4 regions of the Alkalihalophilus pseudofirmus genome follow, and region 4 is predicted to be linked to each of the others. Evidence: a T-box and tRNA genes for the amino acid it is inferred to sense, from the RefSeq annotation. Region 4 holds a T-box; the other regions hold tRNA genes.

Region 1 (7,472 bases), 980 kb from region 4:
CTGCAACTCGCCTACATGAAGCCGGAATTGCTAGTAATCGCGGATCAGCATGCCGCGGTGAATACGTTCCCGGGCCTTGTACACACCGCCCGTCACACCACGAGAGTTTGTAACACCCGAAGTCGGTGAGGTAACCTTTTGGAGCCAGCCGCCTAAGGTGGGACAGATGATTGGGGTGAAGTCGTAACAAGGTAGCCGTATCGGAAGGTGCGGCTGGATCACCTCCTTTCTATGGAGTATTTAACTCTAGTCGATGTATGATCTTACGATCATATACGCTTTGGATCTTTTGTTCAGTTTTGAAGGAACTATCCTTCAATTAGATACTAATTCTCACCAAGTTGAGTAAGAGTTAGTACTTGGTTCTTTGAAAACTAGATAATGAAATGTAAACATATTTGTTCATCGGTATCTTTTAATAGAGAAGATTGAACGAGCATGTCAAGAATTCAACAACCTTTTTTAAATTTTGGTTAAGTTAGAAAGGGCGCACGGTGAATGCCTTGGCACTAGGAGCCGAAGAAGGACGCGACGAACGGCGAAACGCCTCGGGGAGCTGTAAGTGAGCTTTGATCCGAGGATATCCGAATGGGGGAACCCACTATTCGTAATGGAATAGTACCCATACCTGAATACATAGGGTATGAGGAGGCAGACCTGGGGAACTGAAACATCTAAGTACCCAGAGGAAGAGAAAGCAAATGCGATTACCTGAGTAGCGGCGAGCGAAACGGTATCAGCCCAAACCAAGAGGCTTGCCTCTTGGGGTTGTAGGACACTCTATACGGAGTTACAAAGAAATAGGATAGGCGAAGCGATCTGGAAAGGTCCGCGACACAAGGTAACAGCCCTGTAGTCGAAATTCTATTTCCTCCTGAGTGGATCCTGAGTACGGCGGGACACGTGAAACCCCGTCGGAATCCGGGAGGACCATCTCCCAAGGCTAAATACTCCCTAGTGACCGATAGTGAACCAGTACCGTGAGGGAAAGGTGAAAAGCACCCCGGAAGGGGAGTGAAACAGATCCTGAAACCGTGTGCCTACAACTAGTTGGAGCCCGTTAATGGGTGACAGCGTGCCTTTTGTAGAATGAACCGGCGAGTTACGATGTCGTGCAAGGTTAAGCTGATAAGGCGGAGCCGTAGCGAAAGCGAGTCTGAATAGGGCGAATGAGTACGCCGTCGTAGACCCGAAACCGTGTGATCTACCCATGTCCAGGGTGAAGTTCAGGTAACACTGAATGGAGGCCCGAACCCACGCATGTTGAAAAATGCGGGGATGAGGTGTGGGTAGGGGTGAAATGCCAATCGAACTCGGAAATAGCTGGTTCTCCCCGAAATAGCTTTAGGGCTAGCCTCGAGGTTGAGAGTTTTGGAGGTAGAGCACTGATTGGACTAGGGGTCCCCACAGGATTACCGAATTCAGTCAAACTCCGAATGCCAAAAACTTTTACTCGGGAGTCAGACTGCGAGTGCTAAGATCCGTAGTCAAGAGGGAAACAGCCCAGACCATCAGCTAAGGTCCCAAAGTATACGTTAAGTGGAAAAGGATGTGGAGTTGCCCAGACAACCAGGATGTTGGCTTAGAAGCAGCCACCATTTAAAGAGTGCGTAATAGCTCACTGGTCGAGTGACTCTGCGCCGAAAATGTACCGGGGCTAAACGTATCACCGAAGCTATGGATTGACACCTTAGGTGTCAGTGGTAGGGGAGCGTTCTAAGTGCAGCGAAGTCAGATCGTGAGGACTGGTGGAGCGCTTAGAAGTGAGAATGCCGGTATGAGTAGCGAAAAGAGGGGTGAGAATCCCCTCCGTCGAAAGCCCAAGGTTTCCTGAGGAAGGCTCGTCCGCTCAGGGTAAGTCGGGACCTAAGCCGAGGCTGAAAAGCGTAGGCGATGGACAACAGGTTGAAATTCCTGTACCACCTCCTCACCGTTTGAGTAATGGGGGGACGCAGTAAGGTAGGGTAAGCGCACTGATGGATATGTGCGTCCAAGCAATTAGGCTGAGAAGTAGGCAAATCCGCTTCTCACGTATGCTGAGTTGTGATGGCGAGGGAAATTTAGTACCGAAGTTCCTGATCCTCCACTGCCAAGAAAAGCCTCTAGCGAGGTGAGAGGTGCCCGTACCGCAAACCGACACAGGTAGGCGAGAAGAGAATTCTAAGACGCTCGGGAGAACTCTCGTTAAGGAACTCGGCAAAATGACCCCGTAACTTCGGGAGAAGGGGTGCTCTGGTAGGGTGTATGCCCGAGAGAGCCGCAGTGAAAAGATCCAAGCGACTGTTTAGCAAAAACACAGGTCTCTGCGAAGCCGCAAGGCGAAGTATAGGGGCTGACACCTGCCCGGTGCTGGAAGGTTAAGAGGAGGGGTTATCCCTTACGGGAGAAGCTCTGAATTGAAGCCCCAGTAAACGGCGGCCGTAACTATAACGGTCCTAAGGTAGCGAAATTCCTTGTCGGGTAAGTTCCGACCCGCACGAATGGTGTAACGACTTGGATACTGTCTCAACGAGAGACCCGGTGAAATTATAGTACCTGTGAAGATGCAGGTTACCCGCGACAGGACGGAAAGACCCCATGGAGCTTTACTGTAGCTTGATATTGGATGTTGGTACAGTTTGTACAGGATAGGTAGGAGCCTTGGAAGTCGGAGCGCCAGCTTCGATGGAGGCGTCGGTGGGATACTACCCTGACTGTGCTGACATTCTAACCTCGAGCCGTGATCCGGTTCAGGGACAGTGTCAGGTGGGCAGTTTGACTGGGGCGGTCGCCTCCTAAACAGTAACGGAGGCGCCCAAAGGTTCCCTCAGAATGGTTGGAAATCATTCGTAGAGTGCAAAGGCAAAAGGGAGCTTGACTGCGAGACCTACAAGTCGAGCAGGGACGAAAGTCGGGCTTAGTGATCCGGTGGTTCCGCATGGAAGGGCCATCGCTCAACGGATAAAAGCTACCCTGGGGATAACAGGCTTATCTCCCCCAAGAGTCCACATCGACGGGGAGGTTTGGCACCTCGATGTCGGCTCATCGCATCCTGGGGCTGAAGTAGGTCCCAAGGGTTGGGCTGTTCGCCCATTAAAGCGGTACGCGAGCTGGGTTCAGAACGTCGTGAGACAGTTCGGTCCCTATCCGTCGCGGGCGTAGGAAATTTGAGAGGAGCTGTCCTTAGTACGAGAGGACCGGGATGGACACACCGCTGGTGTACCAGTTGTTCCGCCAGGAGCATCGCTGGGTAGCTACGTGTGGACGGGATAAGTGCTGAAAGCATCTAAGCATGAAGCCCCCCTCAAGATGAGATTTCCCATGGAGTTAATCCAGTAAGACCCCTTAGAGATGATGAGGTTGATAGGTCTGGTGTGGAAGCATGGCGACATGTGGAGCTGACAGATACTAATCGGTCGAGGACTTATCCAAATTATTCTTGACATATGTTTACACATTATCTAGTTTTGAGAGAACCATCTCAAACATTTACAAAGAGGATCGAACAGTTCGAGGAAGCGACGAAGTGAATGCCCGGAGCGTATCAAGCATACGTGAGGACATGAATGAGGAAGCTGACGAAGAAATGTGAAGATCATCTGAAGTAAATCATAGTCTGGTGGCGATAGCAAAGAGGTCACACCCGTTCCCATGCCGAACACGGTCGTTAAGCTCTTTTGCGCCGATGGTAGTTGGGGGCTTCCCCCTGTGAGAGTAGGACGTTGCCAGGCATTTTTTTACGTTCCACAGTAGCTCAGTGGTAGAGCAATCGGCTGTTAACCGATCGGTCGTAGGTTCGAGTCCTACCTGTGGAGCCATTTTTATGCTTCCATAGCTCAGCAGGTAGAGCACTACCATGGTAAGGTAGGGGTCAGCGGTTCGAATCCGCTTGGAAGCTCCAGAGAGACTTTATCTTATATCTATAGATCAAACCAGCCTGTTGAGGTTGGTTTTTTATTTGTAGAAAAGTATATTTTCACTCTTAATCTTAATATAGTCAACTCAATACAGTAGTTTCTAAAGTCTATAAATTAAAGATAAGCTCCCATTCAGGATTTTGCTCCTGAGAGAGCTTTTTTTAGTGAAATGGGGTTGCTAGCAGGTAGAAGTAGTTGTTGACCAATAAGAGGGCCTCTCTATCGCGTTGAACGGCTTTTTAGCTCTTCATGAGTTAAACCTGTAACAGTTCGCACAAGCTGCAAGTCAATTCCATAATCAATCATTCTTTCAGCCACTTCTAGCCTTGTTTCATTTCTAGCTTGATTTTTAACATATTGAAACTTTTTAATTAAATCCGCCTGCAGTATTTCTTGATCTAGATTCATTAAGATCACTCCATTACGTATGCTATTTATTATAGTATAGCGAATATGCGTTCGTATAATCAATGGTTTTTACAGTAGAATAAAAAAAAGAAAAAAATCTATAAAAAAATGTACAAAAGGGGTTGTCATCGAAAAGAATATTGGATATAATACTTTTTGTCAGCAAGAAACGACACATTCTGAAACAATGGCCCGTTGGTCAAGCGGTTAAGACACCGCCCTTTCACGGCGGTAACACGGGTTCGAATCCCGTACGGGTCACCATTAATTTTATATCATACATAAATGACTTACTTTTAAGACAAGCTATGGAGGATTAGCTCAGCTGGGAGAGCACCTGCCTTACAAGCAGGGGGTCGGCGGTTCGAGCCCGTCATCCTCCACCATATGCCGGTCTAGCTCAATTGGTAGAGCAACTGACTTGTAATCAGTAGGTTGGGGGTTCAAGTCCTCTGGCCGGCACTCTTATTAGTTAAGTGGAGGGGTAGCGAAGTGGCTAAACGCGGCGGACTGTAAATCCGCTCCCTCCGGGTTCGGCGGTTCGAATCCGTCCCCCTCCACCATTTATGTTGGGCTATCGCCAAGCGGTAAGGCAACGGATTTTGATTCCGTCATGCGTAGGTTCGAATCCTGCTAGCCCAGCCATTTTTAGAGCCATTAGCTCAGTTGGTAGAGCATCTGACTTTTAATCAGAGGGTCGAAGGTTCGAGTCCTTCATGGCTCATTTTTATATCGTTCATCTTCCTAAGGTGAACTGATGCGGAAGTAGTTCAGTGGTAGAACACCACCTTGCCAAGGTGGGGGTCGCGAGTTCGAATCTCGTCTTCCGCTCCATACATAAGGGGCCTTAGCTCAGCTGGGAGAGCGCCTGCCTTGCACGCAGGAGGTCAGCGGTTCGATCCCGCTAGGCTCCACCAAACTTACATATTTCAACCCTTAGCCTGCCAGCTAAGGGTTTTTTATTGTTTTATTCTTCTTTTAATAACAAATCATATTCGTTCAGTAATTCATCTAAATGTTGACTTTGCCAAACAATCAATTCTGAATGCAAGGGCATTGTCTGTGCAAGTTCATTCAATTTATGTCTAGCTGCTTCAATTTGATAAAGAAGATCGTTGTGTGAGCATGTCATCATAAGCATATTTTACACCCTCCTAACGGAAATAACTGGTTATTATTTGAATACCCATTATTATCAAATTAAAACATCATTAGGAAGTTGGTTATATTTTTTTATGATAAAATAATAGAAGCAAAGAAAAAAATGAAATAATACCTAATGAATGAAACCTAATAATAAATCCAAACGTAAATCACTATAGATTGAATATAAGCAGGGGATAAATAATGGAAGCGATTGTGAAACGAATCATCCTAGAAATAAAACAAGGTGATGAGCAAGCATTTGCAGAGTTGGTAGAGTTATATAAAGACAAAGTATATCAAGTAGCATATCGTATGGTTGGTAACGCTCATGAAGCACAAGATGTCGCTCAAGAGGCTTTTCTCCGTGCTTATACTAATCTCGATCGTTTCGATACGAATCGTAAGTTCTCAACATGGATTTTCCGCATTGCAACAAATGTGGCGATTGACCGTTTGAGAAAAAAGAAGCCTGATTTCTATTTGCAAGATCAAGTTCAAGGGTCTCGGGATCTAACCTATGAAAGTCAATTAGCAGCAAGTGATGATCTTCCTGAAGAACAAATTGTCACCGCTGAAATGCAGGAGTGGGTTCAAGGTGAAATTAATAGGCTGCCTGTTAAATATCGAACAGCTATCATATTGAAATATTTAGAAGACCTTTCATTAAAGGAAATTAGTGAGATTATGGATCTGCCTGTATCTACTGTGAAGACTCGTATTCACCGTGGCAGAGAAGCGCTAAGAAAGCGAATGCGTCATTTGTAGAAAGGAGGACTTAATGATGAAATGTGAACAAAGCTATGAGCAATTAATTCATAAATACTTAGACGGTGAAGCCACTTCAACAGAGAGACAAACGTTAGAAAAACACCTTAATGAATGTCCTCATTGCATGCTGCATGTTCGTGAATTAAAGAAGGCTATTGCCTTTGTCCAAAGTGCCTCCCATATTGAAGCACCTAAAGATTTTACAGCAAAAGTGATGGCTGACCTGCCTCAAAAGAAAACCACATCAAAAACCAAATCTACTTGGAAGCGGTGGATGAAGAACCACCCTATTCTTGTAGCGGCTGCTGTATTTATTTTACTCATGTCAACAAGTATCTCTACTTTATGGCAAGGGAACAATAATGATCAAATTAGCTTTACAGGCTCAGGGAATGTTCAGATTGATCATGAAAGTGGACGTGTCATTGTTCCCGAGGGAGAAGTGATTGATGGCGATCTTGTCATTCGAAATGGAGAGTTAGTGGTGGAAGGTGAGGTGCGGGGCAATATCTTATTAGTGAACAGCCAACCGTATTTAGCTTCTGCCGGTAGTGTTTCAGGAGAAATTGATGAAGTAGACCAAGTGCTTGATTGGGTATGGTATCACACGAAAACTTTCTTCAATGAAGTTCTCTCAATTATTCAACGAGACGAGCAATAGTAAGGCCTGATAACTGAGCTCCGATAAGGGGCTTTTTTTAATGACCTTTATTAATAATCTTTTCTAATTGAGCGAGAAACGGGTCTAAAAAGAAATAATGAATGTATGGTATAATGATACAGTTGAGTGAAATGGCTTCATGAAATGACTTCAATGAGTTATTGCTTATATTGAAGACAATTCGTTTTGAATGAATAAAAGTTGTGTAAAATGACTAATACCTACAAAATTATGTATAGATTACGGGTAAACAATGAAAGTAGTAGTTGAATGCTAATGGTTTGGAGGAAAGTGCCATGTTCCCATTCGAGGATTATACGTGGCTCAATTATATTGGGCAGGTTGTAGATATTTTACTTGTCACATACGTTGTGTACAAGCTCATTATGATCATACGCGGCACACGAGCAGTACAGCTTGTTAAAGGGATAACCGTTATCCTCGTTGTATGGTTTATAAGTAGATTTTTTGGCCTTAGAACGCTTGAATTCCTCATGTCTCAAACCTTAACTTATGGTTTGTTAGCGATTATTATCATCTTCCAGCCGGAATTGAGACGTGCGCTTGAACAACTGGGCCGAGGACGCTTTTTC
Region 2 (7,472 bases), 1.4 Mb from region 4:
GAGGCATCTCTACCATTGCTTCAAGCAGAGCCCTTGTTATCTTTTCTTTATATTCAACCGATTGATATGGATCTGTCGCAGATGCCATGAAAATCGTTACTTCTTTGCCCCGCTTTCGCAGGCTGCTCATTTCACGAATGTATTTTTCGTGAATGCCTTTTTTTATATCAACCCACTCGCCCCACTCTTCTCCTCTAAATAAGCCAACCGGGCTCTGTCTAACATAACAATAAGAACACCCAAATAAGCAGCCGGTATAAGGGTTAAGAGAATGGGTATACCCATATAAAAATCCGCTCGCAGGAGTTAATATTTTCTTCGGTTCCTTGTATGCGATTTGATGCCGAGTCAATTGAGATCCCTCACTTTCTATGTGTTAGTCTAATTCCCTTTTGTGCAGATTACAATCCTCCACTCCCGACAAAAAAGACCCTGACCATCGTCAGAGTCTTAAGAGCAGGGATAAGCATTACCAATGCACCTGAAGCTGTTTTCCATCTGGATCATAGAAATAAAAGTAAGCATGACCATTGTCTTCTTTTATTTCCTCTACTTTAACTCCCTGCTCAGATAAGTGCTGATGAAATTCCTGCAGCTTAGGATTTGTGAAACCAACACAAAACTCAGATTCCCCGTTCACTGAAAAATGAGCATACGTCGCCTCTGTAGTTGGCACTAAGATAATCAACAAAGGCCCCTCATTCACTTTCATGATCGCAAAAGGATCGTGGGTAATGCTCAAAAGTTGAAACCCTAACACATCTCTATACCACACAGATGCAGTCTCTAAATTCCTCACCGGAATGCGAATGTAATGGACTTGATCAATGAATGATTGGTTCATGGCACTCTCCCCTCTTTGTAAAAACTAGTTATTAAGTCTATTTGACGTGAGGGAGAGATATCCTTTCACTTTTTTAGGAGTTTCTTATCTTGCTAGGGTAGGTATTCTTTATGCAAGAAGAAAGACGATCACGCTAAGCATAATCGTCTTTCGATGATTGTGTACGAATGAAGTGTGAAGCATTATAAGAACCTTGTTGGTTTTTAGGTATAGGTCCTCCTTGCAAATCAGCATAACAACGTGGGCCTTTCTCTTTATTGTTCTTCCTCAAGTAAATTATTAATCAGTTATTGCCCCTTTAGATGCAGAGGAAACTAAACGTGCGTATTTAGAAAGATACCCTTTTAAATCTTGTTGGGGAGCAGACCATTCCTTTCTTCTCACCTTAAATTCTTCTGGTGAAATATCGACTTGGAGTTCCTGAGTCTCACTATTGATCGTGATCATATCTCCTTCTTTAATTAATGCTATTGGTCCACCTACCTGTGCTTCAGGAGCGATATGACCAACGACTAATCCATGTGTACCTCCTGAAAATCTCCCATCAGTTATTAAACCGACCTTTTCGCCTAAGCCTTTTCCAACTACGATGGCAGTAATAGACAGCATTTCAGCCATCCCTGGGCCGCCCTTAGGACCTACATAGCGAATTACGATAACATCTCCTGAATTAATCTCATTGTTTAACACAGCTTTAGTAGCATCTATTTCTGTATCAAACACACGAGCAGGTCCGGTTATTTCTTTTATTTTTAATCCTGACATTTTTGCTAAAGCTCCCTCAGGTGCCAAGTTTCCTTTCAAGATAACTAAAGGCCCTGTTTTACGCTTAGGATTTTCAAAAGAAATAATTTCTTGACCTTCCCTTAATGGTTCCACTTCAGCAAGATTTTGTTCGAGTGTTTTCCCAGTAACTGTCATACAATCACCATGAAGAAGCCCCTTTTCAAGAAGTAATTTCATTACTCCCGGTACGCCTCCAATTTCTGATAAGTGTTCCATAACATATCGCCCGCTTGGTTTAAGATCTGCAATATGCGGCACACGCTCTCCGATTCGCTCAAAATCATCTAAGTCAAGGTCAACATCAACTGAATGAGCCATAGCGAGTAAATGGAGTACTGCATTAGTAGATCCGCCAAGAGCCATTACAACTGTGATGGCATTCTCAAATGCTTGTTTAGTCATAATATCCTTTGGAGTAATCCCTTTATCCAGTAAATTCATCACTGCCTTTCCTGCTTCTTCACAATCTTTTAATTTATCTGGCGTTTCGGCTGGATTGGAAGAACTTCCTGGCAGACTCATTCCCATTGCTTCGATCGCCGAGGCCATTGTATTTGCTGTGTACATCCCGCCACATGACCCAGCTCCCGGACAGGCTTGACATTCAATTTTATGTAGTTCATCACGGTCTATATCTCCATTATTGTATTTTCCGACTCCCTCAAAGGCAGAAACAATATCTATGTCTTTCCCATCTACTTTTCCTGGTCGAATCGTCCCCCCATATACAAATACAGACGGCAAATTTAAACGCCCTATCGCAATCATACATCCTGGCATATTTTTATCGCATCCACCTATTGCTACAACCCCGTCATAACTTTGAGCACCGATTACTGTTTCAATGGAATCGGCTATAACCTCCCGACTCGGTAATGAATAACGCATCCCTTCAGTTCCCATTGAGATACCATCTGATACTGTAATCGTATTGAAAATAAAAGGAGTTCCCCCATTCTCTAAAGTTCCTTCCTTTGTCTTTAGAGCCAACTTATCAATATGCATGTTACACGGTGTAACTTCACTCCAGGTACTAGCAATTCCTACAAAGGGTTTATTAAAGCCTTCGTCATTAATCCCCGTTGCCCTGATCATTGCACGATTTGGGGCACGATTTATATCGTTAAAAACTGAACTACGGCTTTTTGAAATATTTTTACTCATTTGAACACATTCTCCTTCATCTTTATAATTTTAAAATAAAATGTATAGCTAGATTATTCTAACTAAAAACAAGTTAAAGCATCTCGTTGATCCATCTTGGTAAACAACTGTGCACAGGTTTTGTCTATTGCAAACTTCCACTTCCAAGTAAACTATAAGTTTACTTTAATTAGAAAAAAACAACCCCTCAACTTAAAAATCCTGAAGCTCTGTATAATTTTATCGAAATATAAAGAATATTAAAATATCATAATAACATACTTAAACAAAAAAAGCATTAATCCCTCTTTAGATCAATGCTTTTTTTAGAAAGTATGGATTCAATCTTTGCAGCTATTTAACAAATTTGTAGTTGGGGTATCTCCTAACAAGATAAGACGTAAAGAGCGTGTTCGTATCGGAAGTGTTCATCTTGTTCTTAAACTCTTAAATTCTTTCACAAAGTCACCCTGAAATGAAGATTATGCTGCACAGTTTAGGTTGATTATGTAGCAAAATATTGATTTTGTACTTGAGAAACCGTTCCTTAATGCTTAAAGTTATGGTTGCTGGTCTAAGATTTCTGAGATAGCAATCTCTAAAGAATTTATCAAATGCTTCGTCATCATTAATTTTCTTCTTAATCATTCGTAATTCATCAGCAGTTAATTATTTCGTTTTTCACTAACAGGCTCCAACGCACACGATTTTAAGTTATTTTGATCGTGTTACGAAAACAATAAAAAAAAGACCTCAACATAACGTTGAAGTCTTGGTATTAGTAGCTATTAAGTACCGGTGGTCGGGGTCGAACCGACACTCCAGAAGGAACACGATTTTGAGTCGTGCGCGTCTGCCAATTCCGCCACACCGGCAAATCAAAAAAAGATAAAAAAAAATAATGGTGCGCCCTGAGAGATTCGAACTCCCGACCTTTTGATTCGTAGTCAAACACTCTATCCAGCTGAGCTAAGGGCGCAATATATGGTGCCGAGGGCCGGACTTGAACCGGCACGGTAGTCACCTACCGCAGGATTTTAAGTCCTGTGTGTCTGCCAATTCCACCACCCCGGCACGGCAGAAAAATCATTGGAGGCGGCACCCGGATTTGAACCGGGGATAAGGGTTTTGCAGACCCGTGCCTTACCACTTGGCTATGCCGCCTCAATTTAAACAAAAAAATGGAGCGGAAGACGAGATTCGAACTCGCGACCCCCACCTTGGCAAGGTGGTGTTCTACCACTGAACTACTTCCGCAAAAAATGGCTGGGCTAGCAGGATTCGAACCTACGCATGACGGAATCAAAATCCGTTGCCTTACCGCTTGGCGATAGCCCAAAATTAAAAATGGGGCGACTGATGGGAATTGAACCCACGAATGCCGGAATCACAATCCGGTGCGTTAACCACTTCGCCACAATCGCCGTAATAATATATTGGCAGGGGCAGTAGGAATTGAACCCACACCGGAGGTTTTGGAGACCTCTGTTCTACCTTTAAACTATGCCCCTATGAAGATGGTGGAGGGGGACGGATTCGAACCGCCGAACCCTGAGGGAGCGGATTTACAGTCCGCCGCGTTTAGCCACTTCGCTACCCCTCCAAACAACAATACCTATAATACAATATCATCTATCAATTCGTCAATACTAAATTAATATAATTGATATATTAAGATGGTGGCTTGGGACGGAATCGAACCGCCGACACATGGATTTTCAGTCCATTGCTCTACCGACTGAGCTACCAAGCCTTATTTTTAAAATGGCGGTCCGGACGGGACTCGAACCCGCGACCTCCTGCGTGACAGGCAGGCATTCTAACCAACTGAACTACCGGACCATTTTGGTTGCGGGGGAAGGATTTGAACCTCCGACCTTCGGGTTATGAGCCCGACGAGCTACCGAACTGCTCCACCCCGCGTCGTTTTAAAGTAAACGGATGTTGTTTTTTCAAAGAAGAATACCTCTCCTCTAAAAGTTTTGCCAACGATGCTATCATGCGTCGAGGTTACTCGAAGTTTCTCATGATGTAGTGCTCGTTGCTCCACCCGCGTCGTTTTAAAAAGTAAATGAGTATGATATAAATGGTGGAGGATGACGGGCTCGAACCGCCGACCCCCTGCTTGTAAGGCAGGTGCTCTCCCAGCTGAGCTAATCCTCCATCGCAGAAATAATAGATATATAAATGGTGACCCGTACGGGATTCGAACCCGTGTTACCGCCGTGAAAGGGCGGTGTCTTAACCGCTTGACCAACGGGCCAACTAATAAGTATATGAAATCTTTGCTGGCGGAGAGCGAGGGATTCGAACCCTCGAGACGGTTTTACACCGCCTACACGATTTCCAATCGTGCTCCTTCGGCCAACTCGGACAGCTCTCCTAATTGGCTCCACAGGTAGGACTCGAACCTACGACCGATCGGTTAACAGCCGATTGCTCTACCACTGAGCTACTGTGGAATATTAAAGCCTGGCAACGTCCTACTCTCACAGGGGGAAGCCCCCAACTACCATCGGCGCAAAAGAGCTTAACGACCGTGTTCGGCATGGGAACGGGTGTGACCTCTTTGCTATCGCCACCAGACTATGATTCACTTTACAGTGAATGTTTGAGATGGTTCTCTCAAAACTAGATAATGTGTAAACATATGTCAAGAATAATTTGGATAAGTCCTCGACCGATTAGTATCTGTCAGCTCCACATGTCGCCATGCTTCCACACCAGACCTATCAACCTCATCATCTCTAAGGGGTCTTACTGGATTAACTCCATGGGAAATCTCATCTTGAGGGGGGCTTCATGCTTAGATGCTTTCAGCACTTATCCCGTCCACACGTAGCTACCCAGCGATGCTCCTGGCGGAACAACTGGTACACCAGCGGTGTGTCCATCCCGGTCCTCTCGTACTAAGGACAGCTCCTCTCAAATTTCCTACGCCCGCGACGGATAGGGACCGAACTGTCTCACGACGTTCTGAACCCAGCTCGCGTACCGCTTTAATGGGCGAACAGCCCAACCCTTGGGACCTACTTCAGCCCCAGGATGCGATGAGCCGACATCGAGGTGCCAAACCTCCCCGTCGATGTGGACTCTTGGGGGAGATAAGCCTGTTATCCCCAGGGTAGCTTTTATCCGTTGAGCGATGGCCCTTCCATGCGGAACCACCGGATCACTAAGCCCGACTTTCGTCCCTGCTCGACTTGTAGGTCTCGCAGTCAAGCTCCCTTTTGCCTTTGCACTCTACGAATGATTTCCAACCATTCTGAGGGAACCTTTGGGCGCCTCCGTTACTGTTTAGGAGGCGACCGCCCCAGTCAAACTGCCCACCTGACACTGTCCCTGAACCGGATCACGGCTCGAGGTTAGAATGTCAGCACAGTCAGGGTAGTATCCCACCGACGCCTCCATCGAAGCTGGCGCTCCGACTTCCAAGGCTCCTACCTATCCTGTACAAACTGTACCAACATCCAATATCAAGCTACAGTAAAGCTCCATGGGGTCTTTCCGTCCTGTCGCGGGTAACCTGCATCTTCACAGGTACTATAATTTCACCGGGTCTCTCGTTGAGACAGTATCCAAGTCGTTACACCATTCGTGCGGGTCGGAACTTACCCGACAAGGAATTTCGCTACCTTAGGACCGTTATAGTTACGGCCGCCGTTTACTGGGGCTTCAATTCAGAGCTTCTCCCGTAAGGGATAACCCCTCCTCTTAACCTTCCAGCACCGGGCAGGTGTCAGCCCCTATACTTCGCCTTGCGGCTTCGCAGAGACCTGTGTTTTTGCTAAACAGTCGCTTGGATCTTTTCACTGCGGCTCTCTCGGGCATACACCCTACCAGAGCACCCCTTCTCCCGAAGTTACGGGGTCATTTTGCCGAGTTCCTTAACGAGAGTTCTCCCGAGCGTCTTAGAATTCTCTTCTCGCCTACCTGTGTCGGTTTGCGGTACGGGCACCTCTCACCTCGCTAGAGGCTTTTCTTGGCAGTGGAGGATCAGGAACTTCGGTACTAAATTTCCCTCGCCATCACAACTCAGCCTTCGTGAGAAGCGGATTTGCCTACTTCTCAGCCTAATTGCTTGGACGCACATATCCATCAGTGCGCTTACCCTACCTTACTGCGTCCCCCCATTACTCAAACGGTGAGGAGGTGGTACAGGAATTTCAACCTGTTGTCCATCGCCTACGCTTTTCAGCCTCGGCTTAGGTCCCGACTTACCCTGAGCGGACGAGCCTTCCTCAGGAAACCTTGGGCTTTCGACGGAGGGGATTCTCACCCCTCTTTTCGCTACTCATACCGGCATTCTCACTTCTAAGCGCTCCACCAGTCCTCACGATCTGACTTCGCTGCACTTAGAACGCTCCCCTACCACTGACACCTAAGGTGTCAATCCATAGCTTCGGTGATACGTTTAGCCCCGGTACATTTTCGGCGCAGAGTCACTCGACCAGTGAGCTATTACGCACTCTTTAAATGGTGGCTGCTTCTAAGCCAACATCCTGGTTGTCTGGGCAACTCCACATCCTTTTCCACTTAACGTATACTTTGGGACCTTAGCTGATGGTCTGGGCTGTTTCCCTCTTGACTACGGATCTTAGCACTCGCAGTCTGACTCCCGAGTAAAAGTTTTTGGCATTCGGAGTTTGACTGAATTCGGTAATCCTGTGGGGACCCCTAGTCCAATCAGTGCTCTACC
Region 3 (7,472 bases), 380 kb from region 4:
TTGTTTTTTTTGAGCCTCTCGCTCATAGGCTGCTACTTCTTTAAGACAATCAAGAGAAGTAGGCGGGTGAATAAAAAAGGGTGCCTCATGAATGCCGATGTTGATGCGCAAAGGCTCCCCGCAATGCATACAAGTTAGTTCTTGTCGAATACTAGCATTATACATTTGTTGCCATTGGCTGCGTTCGATTGAAGACAGCTGAATGACTTTTTGTTTATATAAGGCTGTTTTCACATCAAAGCCTCCTTACTTCATTAACCAAATTCAATCATGTTGATTTATTTATACTGTCGTTACATTTTGTTTCACGTTGTAAACCACTTTTCTATCCTAGCAGATTTAAGAGGAGAGTTGGACTTTTTTTCATAAAGGAAAATAAGTTATTAAAAGGAGGAATTTAAATGATTGCATTCTTTTCAGCAGGAGTAATTGTCACCTTGTTATCTATTTTATTGTTTGGGTATCATTGGCTTTTGAATCAGGAGTTTTTGTTTGGTGCGTTTATCGCTTCTCTTGTTGGGCTGAATTTTATCTTTATCGCATATATCCAATATAGACAAATGAAAGAAGACGGCGGTTTATAGAGTATTAAGCTGGGAATAGAATACTACACTGATTGAGTAGATTAAATTGAGTAGGTTAAATTGAGTAGATTATATAAAAAAGGAGAATGAACTTTTGAAAAAACAAAGAGTAGGTACATGTGAACTGTGTGAGAGAGACAACGTGCAGCTTACGGTTCATCACCTGACTCCAAGGGAGGAGGGGGGAGCACATTTAGAAAAGGCATTGCTGTGCATCCCTTGTCATAAACAAATACATGCACTCTATACAAATGTAGAACTTGCTATTCGGCTTGATACAATCCCACGTTTAAAAGATGATGAGCAAATAAAAAAATACATCAAATGGATACGGAAGCAGCCTTCACAAACGTTAATTAAAACAAAAAAATCAAAAGGGAAGCGTTCAAAATCATCAAGATTTTGAACGCTTATTATTTTGAACGCTTTTTAATAACTGTTTTTAATGGGAGAGTATGTGTTGGATTAGAAATATTTAAGTTTTCGGCATTTTCCCTGTTTGAACGTTGAATTAAATTTGATGTGCAGTGTGGGCACCTGCGTGCTTTATAGGCAATGGATTTGAAACAATAAGAACATAATTTTGTTTTCATATCGATTAACGGATCTTCATCCGGCCTTCTGATTCTGTTCATCTGCCTGACAAATAAAAATAAGATGAAAGCTACGATGGCAAAGTGAACAATGTGATTTAAGAACATACCATATTTAAGCATGGGAATTCCGGCAGCTTCAGCCTCGGCGAATGAATTAAAGCGACGGTCCGATAAATTAAGGTATAGATTAGAAAAATCAACTTGTCCGAACAGCACACTAAAGGGAGGCATGATCACATCTTCAACAAAAGATTCTACAATTTTTGCAAATGTCGTGCCGATAATGACCCCAACACTCATATCAATCACATTTCCACGAACAGCAAATTCTTTAAATTCATGTAAAATATTCATTGTCACCACCTGCAATTATAAGGTTGTTCTATACAAACCTATGCATAAGTCATGAACAAATGATAAAAAAGTGGACATGAATGCTTCATGTCCACTTCTTAGATATACTGGGCTAGCTGGATTCGAACCAGCGAATAACGGAGTCAAAGTCCGGTGCCTTACCACTTGGCTATAGCCCATCGCTCTGTACTTATAGAGTAACCTGATTTTGTTCGTTTATTCATTTTTATTGCAGGATTTTTTGAAAAAATATCGAATAACCGTTCTTATCGAAAGAATAATCATATTGAATCACCTTTGAATGACGTTCCTTATAATTATTCTTTTTACATTGATCTTTTAAATCGAGAGGAGAGAGAGATTTGTATGATGTAGAAAAAATAAGTATGGCCATGTTTGAAGAAGCAGTAAGTGTACATGCCACCGACATCCATTTAGTCCCTCTAGAACGTGAATGGCTCATTCAGTTTAGAATGAATGGTACCTTGTACGATTATAAATCGATTCCTCTTATGTTAGGTGAGAGAGTGCTTGGGCACTTAAAGTATCATTGTGGCATGGATATAGGAGAAAGGCGGTTTCCTCAAAGTAATGCGATGACAATTGTTGTAAAAAAAGAAAAAATTGATCTCAGACTATCAACCCTCCCTACACGTTCTAAAGAAAGTTTAGCTGTGCGGCTATTACCTCAAAAGCGAAAAAAAGAATTAATACATCTCCCGATCCTTTCATCGAATGTTCAACAACTCCAATATATCACTACTCTCCGGCAAGGACTGTGTTTAATTTCAGGACCAACTGGCTCTGGTAAAACAACCACTTTATACGCATGTTTAGAAGAAATCCTCTATACCTCTTCCAAAAAAATTATTACCATCGAAGATCCCGTTGAAAGAACTCTTGATTATCTTATACAAATTGAAACAAATGATAAGGCAGGTATTACCTTTGATATTGGGTTGAAGGCAGCTTTAAGACATGATCCAGATGTCATTATGATTGGAGAAATCCGAGATGAAAAAACGGCTAAATTAGCCATTCGAGCAGCTTTGACAGGACATCTTGTTTTTGCGACTGTGCATGCAAATAATAATTACTCAGCCGTATTAAGGATGTTGGAATTTGGTGTGTCTAAACAAGATGTATGTGAAGGATTACAGGCAGTCATCTGTCAGTGTTTAGTTAATCGTCAAAGCAAGGTAAGAATGGAAGCAGAGTCTTTTAATCACATGCCTATCTATAATCGTGGTTCCCTCTATACGTTTGATCATAACGAGCAAATTAGAAAGATGGTGAACAAGGGTTTAACAAGAGAGACAAATACTTTAGAAAACCAACTAAGAAAGGCTTGGGCTCTGGGTTATACAAACGAGTGTGAAAGGGGTGGGGAGGGGTGAATGATCGGGTTACTTATAAGCAAACATCTATTTTTAACGGTAATCAGCAAATGGTGTATGCAAGATCATTTAAACTTTTAGGGAAGTTGTTAAAGCAAGGATATTCTATGGACCACGCCTTATCATTTATGCTTATACATCTTCCAAAAGAAGTTTCGGTCCCCCTCACACAAGTGCAGGCATCTCTTAAGAATGGTCAAGAAATTCATCAGTCTTTCTCTCAATTGCCGGTCCCAAGAGATGTGATTTCATTTCTTTATTTTTATCAATATCATGGACAGATAAGTGATGGATTTATACAAGCTGGAACATTATTAGAAAAGCGGCAGGTTACGAAACATCAAATGTATAAGCTGTTGAGGTACCCAGTAATGCTTGTCTGGATTTGTTTCGTCGTTCTAATTGTACTCCATTTGTTTGTTGTTCCTCATTTCAATTCTTTATTTGAAACAATGCAGGGGGACCCTCCGCTGTTAACTACTATTGTTCTGCATTCTCTAACAGCTATCCCGTACATAGGAGCAGCAACAATCCTTTTAACAGTGTTTTCTTTGTTCTATATATTTCTGTTTAAGAAAAGATGGCCGCCAAGTAGAAGAATGAAGTTTTTATTAAACACTCCCTTTGTCAATCAGATCGTAAAACAATTAAGCACCTATTTTTTCTCCCTTCAAATAGGACGTCTTCTTCTCTCAGGAACCTCCCTTCAACAAGCATTATCTCTGTTCGAAAAACAAAATCATCTGCCATTTTTCCAGCAAGAAGTGATTAAAATCAAGTCTGAACTGCAACTTGGCACACCATTTTATCTTTTAGTAAAAGAAAAAGATTATTTTATAAAAGAATTAAGTTTTGTCATCGAGAATGGAGAGAGGACGGGCTACTTAGGAGAAGATCTAGAAAATTTCAGTACATTGATTTACTCAGAATTAGAAGAGAAGTTAACCAAAGTGATGGATTACTTACAACCTTTTATTTTTATTTTAATTGGAGCTTTTATTTTTATTTTATTCCTTGCTATTATGCTTCCTATGTTTCAAATGATTGGCTCTCTGCAATAGGGCGAATACCTTAAGTTACAAGCCTTTTTAAAAAAATATAACTTTTTTTCAAAAAAGGCTTGTATTTTTATTGCGATTCATGGTACATTATTAAACGTCGCTGGTGAGCGAAAAAACAACGATAGAAAAGGTAATCTCTTTTTATCGCATTACATATGGGGCCTTAGCTCAGCTGGGAGAGCGCCTGCCTTGCACGCAGGAGGTCAGCGGTTCGATCCCGCTAGGCTCCACCATATATCGCGGAGGAATACCCAAGTCCGGCTGAAGGGATCGGTCTTGAAAACCGACAGGCGGGTTAAACCGCGCGGGGGTTCGAATCCCTCTTCCTCCGCCATATTTTCTTAAATAGTAAATACTACTTTAAAACGACGCGGGGTGGAGCAGTTCGGTAGCTCGTCGGGCTCATAACCCGAAGGTCGGAGGTTCAAATCCTTCCCCCGCAACCAAAATGGTCCGGTAGTTCAGTTGGTTAGAATGCCTGCCTGTCACGCAGGAGGTCGCGGGTTCGAGTCCCGTCCGGACCGCCATTTAAAAACAGTATAGTGGAGGGGTAGCGAAGTGGCTAAACGCGGCGGACTGTAAATCCGCTCCCTCAGGGTTCGGCGGTTCGAATCCGTCCCCCTCCACCATTTATTACTAAGGTGGCGATTGTGGCGAAGTGGTTAACGCACCGGATTGTGATTCCGGCATTCGTGGGTTCGATTCCCATCAGTCGCCCCATTTTTAGTTTTGGGCTATCGCCAAGCGGTAAGGCAACGGATTTTGATTCCGTCATGCGTAGGTTCGAATCCTGCTAGCCCAGCCATTTTTGCGGAAGTAGTTCAGTGGTAGAACACCACCTTGCCAAGGTGGGGGTCGCGAGTTCGAATCTCGTCTTCCGCTTTTATATTTGCGCCCTTAGCTCAGCTGGATAGAGTGTTTGACTACGAATCAAAAGGTCGGGAGTTCGAATCTCTCAGGGCGCACCATTTATTTACTTTATATGCGGGTGTAGTTTAGTGGTAAAACCTCAGCCACGAGCAATACTACTATGTATTATCTGCGAGTTGTCTCGACACATTTAACTTCTTGAGTTGCTAGAAGAGGAAGAGACATAGTATTTGGCGAGAGCTGAATAAAGCAACGATTATTTTAATATGCGGGTGTAGTTTAGTGGTAAAACCTCAGCCTTCCAAGCTGATGATGTGAGTTCGATTCTCATCACCCGCTTTTCCATTTTTCCATGGGCCTGTAGCTCAGCTGGTTAGAGCGCACGCCTGATAAGCGTGAGGTCGGTGGTTCGAGTCCACTCAGGCCCACCATTCCACAGTAGCTCAGTGGTAGAGCAATCGGCTGTTAACCGATCGGTCGTAGGTTCGAGTCCTACCTGTGGAGCCATGGAGAAGTACCCAAGTGGCTGAAGGGGCGCCCCTGCTAAGGGTGTAGGTCGCGCAAGCGGCGCGAGGGTTCAAATCCCTCCTTCTCCGCCACTTTTATGAATGGCCCGTTGGTCAAGCGGTTAAGACACCGCCCTTTCACGGCGGTAACACGGGTTCGAATCCCGTACGGGTCACCATTTAGTTTGAGCCATTAGCTCAGTTGGTAGAGCATCTGACTTTTAATCAGAGGGTCGAAGGTTCGAGTCCTTCATGGCTCACCATTTTCATACGCGGGTGTGGCGGAATTGGCAGACGCGCTAGACTTAGGATCTAGTGTCTTATGACGTGGGGGTTCGACTCCCTTCACCCGCACTACATAGAAGAAGCTGTCCATTATAGGGCAGCTTCTTGTTTAGATGTTCGAGTGGTGCATCCTCAGGATATACCATTTATGCCTATAGGTCAGATGGGCGCTTAACAGCAAGTATAGAGTAAATAGATAAGCCAACATGAAATGAAAATAAAACAGCTAGCTATTCCCTGATGGGTATAGCTAGCTGTTTCTCGTCTCTTTTTCGTTTTCTTTTTCAGGCACTAAATCAATTCCGCCAGGGTGAAAAGGATGACATTTACTTAGGCGTTTAATTGTTAACCAACTTCCCTTAAAGGCCCCAAAGCGTTTTATGGATTCAATACCATAATGAGAGCAGGTAGGGTAGAATCGGCATGTAGGGGGCTTCAAAGGGGAAATGAATTTTTGATAACCACGAATAAAGAGGACTAAAATTTTTTGCATACTAACCTCACTTTAATTGATTCGATATCTCAGAAAGTTTTTTTATCTTTTAGAAGGATTTTGGATGATCTATGTCTAATAATAGCAAATAATGACTCATGAAAGGAGGCAAGTGTTTAAGATCCCCCCTGTACAGCTCCTCGTATTATATCCTATCTTTGAGGTGATGAAAAATGAAAATGCTTCTATCCAACGAACGTGGTTTTACCCTTGTTGAAATGCTTGTCGTGTTAATGATCATCTCGATCCTCCTCTTAATTGCTATCCCGAATATGGTGAAAAATAACGAAGTTGCAGGCTCAAAAGGTTGTGATGCAACGATTAAACTCCTGCAGACACAGGTACACGCCTATGAAATTGAAACAAAAGAAAAGCCAGCAAGCCTCGATGTGCTTGAAACTGCCGAATATATTGAGACAACGGTATGTCCAAACGGTGCTCCGCTAAAGATTGAAAACGGTAAAGTTGTTGAAGGATAAGTCAACATACTCTCAAGCTGGATACACCTTAACCGAGCTCTTAATTACTCTCTCTATTCTCTCCATGTTAGTTCTTCTTCCCATTATTTACCTTCCCGCTTCCATGAACACCTATAAAACAAAAGAAATTGCCGATCAATTTAAGGAAGATATCCTTTTAGCCCAGCATATAGCTATGTCTCGTGGTGAGACAATTATTATTAGAATAATGGCAAATCAAAACCAATATCAAATCATGAATTTAGGAGGAAAGGTTTATTTTATTAGGCCTTTCACTGTGGAGAACATGTCTTTTTCTTCTCACAGCCTACCTAGAATTGAAATTCAGTTTTTGGATAATGGCAATCCGCGTTTTTCAGGCACAATGCATCTCAACATTCAAAAAGAAACCTATGCTTACACAATCCTTCTTGGAAAAGGGAGGGTGCATTATCGAAAACTCTAGTGGTTTTACTTTGATGGAAGTTATTCTCGCTCTCTCACTTCTCTCTGTTTGCACCTTAGCAATCCTGCCCGCCTCTCTTGTTGTTTATAATGAACGTTTAACTTTGCAACAGGAAAACTTGGCAGGTGAACAACTTAGAGAGTCGATACAAAATTATTTAACAGGTGTAGAGACTCCAACAGCGCCTTTGTGGATGACTGTTGAGGAGACGCGATCAACTTCAGGAGAGTATGAAGTATGTGTTGCCTATACGGGTGCTAATAAAAGGCGATATCATAGGTGTCTCTATGCGAAAAAATGAACAAGGTTTTACGTTACTCGAGATTTTGCTTGTCTTAAGCATTTTAGGCGTTCTTGTGTTTGTCTTTCCTACCATCATGGGAGTCATACAACATACAAAAA
Region 4 (7,472 bases):
TCAGAGTATGTTACTTCCATAGAGTAATACGTTTTAGGATGATCCATTTTTGTGTAACCACCTTTTGCCAAGCAGATTCGTCTTTATTATACATGATAACGTTATCAAGATGAGAGAGTTCAAGAAATTTTCCGAAATTATTCTATTAGATAAGTAAATTACGACAAGAATATACAAGAATTCCCTTTACTATTAATTTTAAATTGAATAAATTTTCAGTCTGTATTATAATAGAGTAGAAAATACATAATAGAGAGGAAGATGTATAATGAATGTGCAAGCGCTTCCATCTGAAAAAGGGTTATTTAATTTAGAAAATTACGATGAGGCTGCAAAAAATTTCGACTGGTCAACGGTTGAAAAAGAATTCTCTTGGAGTGAAACGGGCAATGTGAATTTAGCTTATGAAGCAATTGACCGTCATGCTGAGGGAACAAAGAAAGACCACGTAGCTTTATATTATAGTGATGCTAAAAGAGATGAAAAGTATACGTATAATGATTTGAAAATTCAGTCAAATAAAGCAGGGAATGTCCTTCGTGATATTGGCGTAGAAAAAGGCGATCGAGTATTTATCTTTATGCCTCGTTCACCGGAACTCTATTTCTCTATTCTTGGAACAATTAAAGTGGGAGCCATTGTCGGACCGTTATTTGAAGCTTTCATGGAAGGTGCTGTACGTGATCGTCTTGAAGATAGTGAAGCTAGAGTACTGATCACAACACCTGCTCTACTAGAGCGTGTTCCTGTGGATGATCTGCCTAAACTTGAAAAGGTACTAATTGTAGATGAAGACGCAAAAGAAGAGGGTCCTTATTTAAACTTCTTTACTAGATTAAATGCTGCAAGCGAAGAGCTTGATATTGAGTGGGTAGACCGTGAAGATGGATTAATCCTTCATTACACGTCTGGCTCTACTGGAAAACCAAAAGGTGTCCTTCACGTACACAATGCTATGCTGCAGCATTATCAAACGGCTAAATGGGTTCTTGACCTTAAAGATGAGGATGTATACTGGTGTACTGCTGACCCGGGCTGGGTAACTGGTACATCATACGGAATTTTTGGTCCTTGGCTCGCAGGGGTAACTAATGTTGTTCGAGGCGGACGATTTAGTCCGACCGACTGGTACGACACATTACAGCGCTATAACGTATCAGTGTGGTACAGTGCTCCTACTGCATTCCGTATGCTGATGAGTGCTGGAGATGAGCTTGTAAAACAATACGATCTATCTTCTCTTCGCCACATCTTAAGTGTTGGGGAACCGCTTAATCCAGAAGTGGTTCGTTGGGGTATGAAAGTCTTCAACTTACGTATTCATGATACGTGGTGGATGACTGAAACTGGAGCTCAGCTTATTTGTAACTACCCATCTATGGAAATTCGTCCAGGGTCTATGGGTAAGCCGATCCCAGGAGTAAAGGCTGCCATTATCGATGACCAAGGAAATGAATTGCCTCCTAATCGCATGGGGAACTTAGCAATCCGTAAGGGCTGGCCTTCAATGATGCGTGCGATCTGGAACAACGAACCTAAATATAAGAGCTATTTTGAAATTGATGGCTGGTATGTATCAGGGGATTCCGCTTATATGGATGAAGACGGCTACTTCTGGTTCCAAGGACGTATTGATGATGTCATTATGACTTCTGGTGAGCGTGTAGGACCATTTGAAGTAGAAAGTAAGCTTGTTGAGCATCCTGCTGTTGCAGAAGCTGGTGTTATTGGTAAGCCAGACCCTGTACGTGGGGAAATCATCAAAGCATTTGTAGCTCTTCGTGAAGGATATGATGTTACTGATGAGCTTCAAGAAGATATCCGTAACTTCGTTAAAAAAGGTTTAGCAGCACACGCTGCTCCTAGAGAGATTGAATTCCGTAAGAGCTTGCCTAAGACACGCAGCGGTAAAATTATGCGTCGCGTACTTAAAGCGTGGGAACTTGATTTACCGACAGGTGATCTGTCTACAATGGAAGATTAATAAGCTGCACCGCTTGCCTTAAGGCAAGCGGTGTCTTTGTTGTATAACATCTTTCTAGACCCCAGCGATATGAAGGACAAAAAGAGCAAACTCAATTTGAGTTTGCTCCTCTCGTTTAATCATCATTTGTTGGCTCTTCTGGATCTCCAGGTTCTTCTGGGGGCGGTTGATTCCCGTTCCCGTTGCCATTGCCGTTTCCGTTTCCGTTTCCACTTCCATTGCCGTTCCCGTTTCCATCACTCTCACCATTTCCACCATCGTTATCATTCCCTCCATTTTGCTCGGAAGGAGGATCTTCGTCTGGTTCGCTTGGTTCAGTATCTGGTTCATCGGGCTCAGATGGTTCAGGTGTATCTGAATAATCGGCACCTTCAGCTTGAGAGGAAGAGGTTGATTCTCTCCCAGCTGTATCGATTGCAGTAACATAATAAGCAAATGATCCACCGTTTACTGTATAGCTTGTAGAACCATTGCCTTTCACATGCCCTACACGCTCAAAGCTGCTGCTGCCGTTAGCCGCTCGGTAGATACGGTAACCGACAATATCATTATCAGGATGCTTAGACCATGATAATGTTTGACCGTTTAATGATACTCCGCTGACTGCCCCAGGGGACCGTCCGTTATTTGGTGCATCTCGATCAGGGACAACCCCTTGCATAGAGTCAGGTAAATATTCACCTATATTGCTGACCCCAAAGACTGTATCAGGAACGGTCACTCCGACATCTGTAAATTCTTGCGGAGTCGAATCAAGTGCTAAATAGTTTTGACTGTTTATCGTAACATATCGTGCACTATCTAAATTATCTCCAGAACCAGGCTGGAAGTTAACATTAAATAAGTCTGACCGAACGAGTCCTGCTTGCTCACATAATGAGGTAGGAGCTTGACCTGTAATGCTGCAGACAGATCTGCGCACAATTCCTTCAGGCATAGCAAAGCTTTCACTTGGAGCCAATAAGTTTGGATTTTGATCATAAGCAGCATTGGCGATGTTAGCCCAAATACGCTGCGTCCTAGGACCATAACGCAACCCATTCACGACTCTATCGATCGGCTGGTTTTGACGGTAACCAATCCAAACGCCAAGTGTTACATTAGGGTTTGTAGCCACAAACCAAGAATCTCTGAATTCACCGGTCGTACCTGTTTTCCCAGCCCAATCAGCTGAGAATTTTAAGCGGCCGGGTACCGAGCTTGCTGTACCGCCAGCTCGCAAAACATCTCGCATCATATCAATGCTCAAATAGTTTGTTTGAGGTGTAAATACATTTACTTGTTTTATCTCGTGTTCAAATACTATGTCGCCGTCTGCTGTTTCAATTCGTTCAATCATAAACGGATCGGTTCGATTTCCTCCGTTGCCAAATGTTGAAAAGGCACTTGTATTTTGCTCAACTGTGACATCAAAGGCTCCCCCAAGAGCGGCAGACTCATAAGGCTGACTCTCATCATTTGGGGTGAATCCTAGATTAATCATCGTTTCTCGTAGTTGTTCATGTGGAACTCGTTGGAAAGAACGAACAGCAGGTATGTTACGAGAACGAGCCAGTGACTCACGTACAGAGATTAAGCCAGCATAACTATTATCAAAATTAGAATAAGGTTGTCCACCGCTATATGTGGCAGGCGTATCAGGAACTACGATGCCTGGCTGAATCACTCCAATTTCTAAAGCAGGCCCATAGGCTAGCAATGGTTTCATGGTAGAACCATTTGAACGGTAGGCTTGAGTCGCGTAATTGTAATGGTTTGTTGTTTCGCCTTCCCCGCGTCCACCTACAAAGCCTTTAATCGCTCCTGTATGATTTTCAATTAAGACAGCCCCGACTTCTTCTTGGTCATCACCCTTTTGTGGACCGAATAAGGAGTGGTCATTAACTGCTTCTTGCATCGCATTATATACATTTTTATCTATTGTTGTATGAATTCTAAACCCTTTTCGTCTTAGGTCTGCATCTGCTTCAGAGCGAAGATCAGTAAGAAACAATTGGCGCTCATCGCCTTCTAGTTCATTCAGCTCTTCTTGATGTTCTTCAAGTTTTTGACTGTAGAGAATATCACTAGCACGTCTCATCACTTCATGTGTTAAATACGGATATTCTTCAATCGGCGATGGCGTACGGTCTGTTAAATTTTCACGTAAATCAAATTCTAATGCTTCTTCGTATTCACGGTCGTTAATAAAACCGCCCTCATGCATTCGTCTAAGTACGGTTTGCATACGATTTAACCCCGGATCTAAATTCTCTTTCACCTCACCATTCCCGGTAAAAGGAGTGTAACCGAATGGACTTTGGGGTAAACCAGCTATGAAGGCTGCTTGCGGAATGGATAGATCTTTGGCATCCACACCAAATAACCCTTGTGAAGCTGCCTGAACGCCTGCCACTTGTCTTCCAGATGCATTACGTCCAAACGGAACGACATTTAAGTAGGCTTCTAAAATTTCTTCTTTTTCAAGAAAATGTTCTAGCCGCATAGCTAGTAAAATTTCTGTAGCTTTACGGTCAAAAGAGACTTCACTCGAAAGAACTTGCTGCTTAATTAACTGCTGAGTGAGTGTACTTCCGCCAGTTTGAACAGATGAATTAGCAACTTCTTGGAATGTAGCTCGCAAAATCGCTTTAGGGACAATTCCTTCGTGTTCAAAGAAGTGCTCATCTTCTGTTGCAATTACTGCGTTCTTGACATGGTCCGACATTTGATCTAAAGAAACCTGATGTCGTTCGAGCTCAGTAGGGAGCTCACCCAAGTACGTATCATCGGCAAAGAACAGCTGACTGGTTTCTTCATAGTCATAGATGTCTGTTACCATCTCATCTGGTGACCGAAGAGGCTCATCTTTAACTAGAGAAGCGAAATATCCAGCGGCAGTTCCTCCTATGAAAAAGATTGACATTAATCCCACGATCATAACAATTAGGAATAAATTCCAAAAAACTTGGTATGTAATGCCGATCTTTCGAAAGACTTGTTTTTCATGTAATGACTCTGAAAATAACCTCAGTTTTTGTTGCATTTGAGAGTAGAAACTCTTCATAGCAAACCTCCTTATTAAGTTCAAAGGCCCATAGTATCAGGCATTATAGCTAAAGAAATAATGTGTAAAATAATTGCATCTATAGCTAGAATATCAGCAATATTATAGCATAGGTTTACATAGGATGATATGTTTTTACAAAATCTAAGAAAGTCTGCGATTGACAACAAAAATAGAAATGTGGTAAAAAGAGAACAGTATATGTAAACAGCTTTGAAGGGTCGGAGTAGGTACTGTTTTACTTTTAAGAGAGCTGATGGCAGGTGGAAATCAGTAGGGAAGCAGTATTCGAATTACAGCCTGGAGCCAATTCTTGCGTAGCAAGAACGGTCATACCGTTATCATGTTGAGTGGAAGTTTATTTAGTGATAGCTTCAACAAGGGTGGTACCGCGAGAACCTCGTCCCTTTTTTGGGAGGAGTTTTTTTTATGTCCAATTTTAGATTAGATGCTTATTTCCAACATGATGAAAAAGGATTATTTAAATAAAGGAGGCAGCATGAAATGAGTGAAGAAACGAAGTTAACACTAGAACAAGAACAAGAGGTAGAACGTCAGTTAGAGATTCTAAAACGCGGCGTGGTAGAAATTACCCCAGAACATGAATTAAAAAAGAAGATTGAAAAATCGGTTCGTACAGGTAAGCCGTTAAAAGTTAAGCTAGGGATGGATCCGTCTGCGCCTGATGTTCACCTTGGACATACGGTTCCCCTGCACAAGCTGCGTCAATTCCAAGAACTAGGTCATGAAATCCAAATGCTTATCGGTGACTTTACCGGACGAATTGGTGATCCTACTGGGAAATCTGAAACTAGAAAGCAATTAAGTGATGAAGATGTAAAACGTAATGCAATGACGTATGTAGAGCAATACGGAAAAATTCTCGACATGGAAAAAGCAACGATCTATTACAATTCAGAATGGCTCAAAGCTTTATCATTTGAGGATGTTATCGGTCTATCTGCTAATATGACAGTAGCTAGAATGCTTGAGAGAGATGATTTTGAGAAAAGATATAAATCTGGTCAGCCGATCTCCATTCATGAGTTCTTCTACCCATTAATGCAAGGATATGATTCTGTGGCGTTAGAGTCTGATATTGAAGTGGGAGGAACGGATCAAAAGTTCAATCTTTTAATGGGACGTACACTTCAAGAGGCATATGGCAAAGAGAAGCAAGTAGCTATGACTTTGCCGTTAATTGAGGGGCTTGACGGAGAAAGAAAAATGTCTAAATCCCTTAATAACTACATTGGTATTGATGAGTCGCCAAATGAAATATTTGGTAAATCGATGTCGATTCCAGATGAATTAATGATTAAATACTACAAGCTGGCAACAGATATTCCTATGGATGAGATCAATGCTCTAGAAGAAGGGATCAAGAATGGTTCAGTACATCCAAGAGATGCAAAGATGAATCTAGGTGCTAAGTTTGTGGAAATGTACCATGGAAAAGATGCTGCTGATGAAGCAAAGAGCTACTTCCAAACAGTTTTTCAAAAGCGTACCCTCCCAACAGACATCCCTGAAGTGAAGTGGAGCGGGGAAGACGCTGTGTGGGTTGTGGAGCTGCTGGTTGAATTGAAGATGATGTCTTCTAAAGGAGAGGCACGTCGTATGGTTCAAAATGGCGGTGTTAAAGTAAATGAAGAAAAAGTAGAAGATGTTCAAGCCCAAATTAAAATAGAAGATGGACTAATCGTTCAAGTAGGTAAGCGTAAATTTGCTAAGCTTGTAACACATTAATAGAAGATAAAAAAAGAAGAACGGGGAATGCGTTCTTCTTTTTTTATTTAGTCAAATAAAAAAGACTCCGGGAGATCCCAGAGTCTTTTTTGAAGCGATTAACGAGAGTAGAACTCAACGATAAGAGCTTCAGTGATTTCAGCAGGAAGTTCAGAACGCTCAGGAAGACGGCTGAAAGTACCTTCAAGCTTCTCAGCATCGAATGTTACGTATGCTGGAGTGAAATCGTTAGCTTCAAGAGCTTCTTTAACAACGCTTAAGTCACGAGATTTTTCGCGAAGAGCAATTGTTTGACCAGGTTTAACACGGTATGAAGGAATGTCAACACGACCTCCATCAACCATGATGTGACCATGGTTAACTAACTGACGAGCAGCACGACGAGTACGAGCAAGACCCATACGGTAAACAAGGTTATCAAGACGTGACTCAAGAAGAATCATGAAGTTTTCACCGTGGATACCAGGCATTTTGCCAGCATCATCAAAGATACGACGGAATTGACGCTCATTCACACCAAACATGTGACGAAGCTTTTGCTTCTCTTGTAGTTGAAGACCGTATTCCGATAATTTTTTACGTTGGTTTGGACCGTGTTGCCCTGGAGCATACGGACGCTTTGCTAATTCTTTACCAGTACCGCTTAGAGAGATTCCTAAACGACGAGATAATTTCCAAGATGGACCTGTATAA

The links. A T-box is a leader RNA that pairs with one kind of tRNA and senses whether it is charged. The one in region 4 lies ahead of tyrS (tyrosine--tRNA ligase), so its partner is inferred to be a tRNA-Tyr.
Region 1: it encodes a tRNA-Tyr, which carries the amino acid that the T-box ahead of tyrS (tyrosine--tRNA ligase) is inferred to sense. The anticodon was not compared.
Region 2: it encodes a tRNA-Tyr, which carries the amino acid that the T-box ahead of tyrS (tyrosine--tRNA ligase) is inferred to sense. The anticodon was not compared.
Region 3: it encodes a tRNA-Tyr, which carries the amino acid that the T-box ahead of tyrS (tyrosine--tRNA ligase) is inferred to sense. The anticodon was not compared.

Annotation. Positions count from the first base shown of each region.
Region 1 covers NZ_CP117835.1:168,258-175,729, forward strand. Annotated here, with positions in the region: rRNA gene PQ478_RS00920 (16S ribosomal RNA) at 1-229, shown strand, start outside; rRNA gene PQ478_RS00925 (23S ribosomal RNA) at 472-3,411, shown strand; rRNA gene rrf (5S ribosomal RNA) at 3,595-3,710, shown strand; tRNA gene PQ478_RS00935 (tRNA-Asn) at 3,723-3,797, shown strand; tRNA gene PQ478_RS00940 (tRNA-Thr) at 3,805-3,880, shown strand; gene PQ478_RS00945 (Rpn/YhgA-type helix-turn-helix domain-containing protein) at 4,116-4,304, opposite strand; tRNA gene PQ478_RS00950 (tRNA-Glu) at 4,494-4,568, shown strand; tRNA gene PQ478_RS00955 (tRNA-Val) at 4,615-4,690, shown strand; tRNA gene PQ478_RS00960 (tRNA-Thr) at 4,694-4,766, shown strand; tRNA gene PQ478_RS00965 (tRNA-Tyr) at 4,783-4,867, shown strand; tRNA gene PQ478_RS00970 (tRNA-Gln) at 4,875-4,949, shown strand; tRNA gene PQ478_RS00975 (tRNA-Lys) at 4,956-5,028, shown strand; tRNA gene PQ478_RS00980 (tRNA-Gly) at 5,064-5,138, shown strand; tRNA gene PQ478_RS00985 (tRNA-Ala) at 5,146-5,221, shown strand; gene PQ478_RS00990 (aspartyl-phosphate phosphatase Spo0E family protein) at 5,272-5,445, opposite strand; gene sigW (RNA polymerase sigma factor SigW) at 5,652-6,215, shown strand; gene PQ478_RS01000 (anti-sigma factor) at 6,229-6,879, shown strand; gene cdaA (diadenylate cyclase CdaA) at 7,176-7,472, shown strand, end outside.
Region 2 covers NZ_CP117835.1:634,074-641,545, reverse strand. Annotated here, with positions in the region: gene PQ478_RS03335 (SPL family radical SAM protein) at 1-352, opposite strand, end outside; gene PQ478_RS03330 (VOC family protein) at 470-844, opposite strand; gene ilvD (dihydroxy-acid dehydratase) at 1,124-2,794, opposite strand; tRNA gene PQ478_RS03320 (tRNA-Leu) at 3,567-3,648, opposite strand; tRNA gene PQ478_RS03315 (tRNA-Arg) at 3,676-3,752, opposite strand; tRNA gene PQ478_RS03310 (tRNA-Leu) at 3,759-3,847, opposite strand; tRNA gene PQ478_RS03305 (tRNA-Cys) at 3,864-3,937, opposite strand; tRNA gene PQ478_RS03300 (tRNA-Gly) at 3,956-4,030, opposite strand; tRNA gene PQ478_RS03295 (tRNA-Gln) at 4,037-4,111, opposite strand; tRNA gene PQ478_RS03290 (tRNA-His) at 4,122-4,197, opposite strand; tRNA gene PQ478_RS03285 (tRNA-Trp) at 4,211-4,284, opposite strand; tRNA gene PQ478_RS03280 (tRNA-Tyr) at 4,292-4,376, opposite strand; tRNA gene PQ478_RS03275 (tRNA-Phe) at 4,451-4,526, opposite strand; tRNA gene PQ478_RS03270 (tRNA-Asp) at 4,539-4,615, opposite strand; tRNA gene PQ478_RS03265 (tRNA-Met) at 4,620-4,696, opposite strand; tRNA gene PQ478_RS03260 (tRNA-Val) at 4,861-4,936, opposite strand; tRNA gene PQ478_RS03255 (tRNA-Glu) at 4,962-5,036, opposite strand; tRNA gene PQ478_RS03250 (tRNA-Ser) at 5,063-5,156, opposite strand; tRNA gene PQ478_RS03245 (tRNA-Asn) at 5,161-5,235, opposite strand; rRNA gene rrf (5S ribosomal RNA) at 5,244-5,359, opposite strand; rRNA gene PQ478_RS03235 (23S ribosomal RNA) at 5,438-7,472, opposite strand, start outside.
Region 3 covers NZ_CP117835.1:2,885,876-2,893,347, reverse strand. Annotated here, with positions in the region: gene PQ478_RS15520 (ATP-dependent helicase) at 1-234, opposite strand, end outside; gene PQ478_RS15515 (hypothetical protein) at 402-584, shown strand; gene hlpB (HNH nuclease-like protein HlpB) at 679-990, shown strand; gene mscL (large conductance mechanosensitive channel protein MscL) at 998-1,534, opposite strand; tRNA gene PQ478_RS15500 (tRNA-Gln) at 1,642-1,713, opposite strand; gene comGA (competence type IV pilus ATPase ComGA) at 1,897-2,931, shown strand; gene comGB (competence type IV pilus assembly protein ComGB) at 2,928-3,992, shown strand; tRNA gene PQ478_RS15485 (tRNA-Ala) at 4,150-4,225, shown strand; tRNA gene PQ478_RS15480 (tRNA-Ser) at 4,234-4,326, shown strand; tRNA gene PQ478_RS15475 (tRNA-Met) at 4,362-4,438, shown strand; tRNA gene PQ478_RS15470 (tRNA-Asp) at 4,443-4,519, shown strand; tRNA gene PQ478_RS15465 (tRNA-Tyr) at 4,537-4,621, shown strand; tRNA gene PQ478_RS15460 (tRNA-His) at 4,637-4,712, shown strand; tRNA gene PQ478_RS15455 (tRNA-Gln) at 4,723-4,797, shown strand; tRNA gene PQ478_RS15450 (tRNA-Gly) at 4,803-4,874, shown strand; tRNA gene PQ478_RS15445 (tRNA-Arg) at 4,884-4,960, shown strand; tRNA gene PQ478_RS15440 (tRNA-Gly) at 5,131-5,201, shown strand; tRNA gene PQ478_RS15435 (tRNA-Ile) at 5,217-5,293, shown strand; tRNA gene PQ478_RS15430 (tRNA-Asn) at 5,295-5,369, shown strand; tRNA gene PQ478_RS15425 (tRNA-Ser) at 5,371-5,461, shown strand; tRNA gene PQ478_RS15420 (tRNA-Glu) at 5,473-5,547, shown strand; tRNA gene PQ478_RS15415 (tRNA-Lys) at 5,556-5,631, shown strand; tRNA gene PQ478_RS15410 (tRNA-Leu) at 5,641-5,722, shown strand; gene yidD (membrane protein insertion efficiency factor YidD) at 5,904-6,146, opposite strand; gene comGC (competence type IV pilus major pilin ComGC) at 6,320-6,625, shown strand; gene comGD (competence type IV pilus minor pilin ComGD) at 6,597-7,070, shown strand; gene PQ478_RS15390 (type II secretion system protein) at 6,964-7,371, shown strand; gene comGF (competence type IV pilus minor pilin ComGF) at 7,358-7,472, shown strand, end outside.
Region 4 covers NZ_CP117835.1:3,270,008-3,277,479, reverse strand. Annotated here, with positions in the region: gene PQ478_RS17345 (GNAT family N-acetyltransferase) at 1-47, opposite strand, end outside; gene acsA (acetate--CoA ligase) at 269-1,984, shown strand; gene PQ478_RS17335 (transglycosylase domain-containing protein) at 2,100-5,030, opposite strand; T-box leader at 5,235-5,441, shown strand; gene tyrS (tyrosine--tRNA ligase) at 5,535-6,779, shown strand; gene rpsD (30S ribosomal protein S4) at 6,878-7,472, opposite strand, start outside.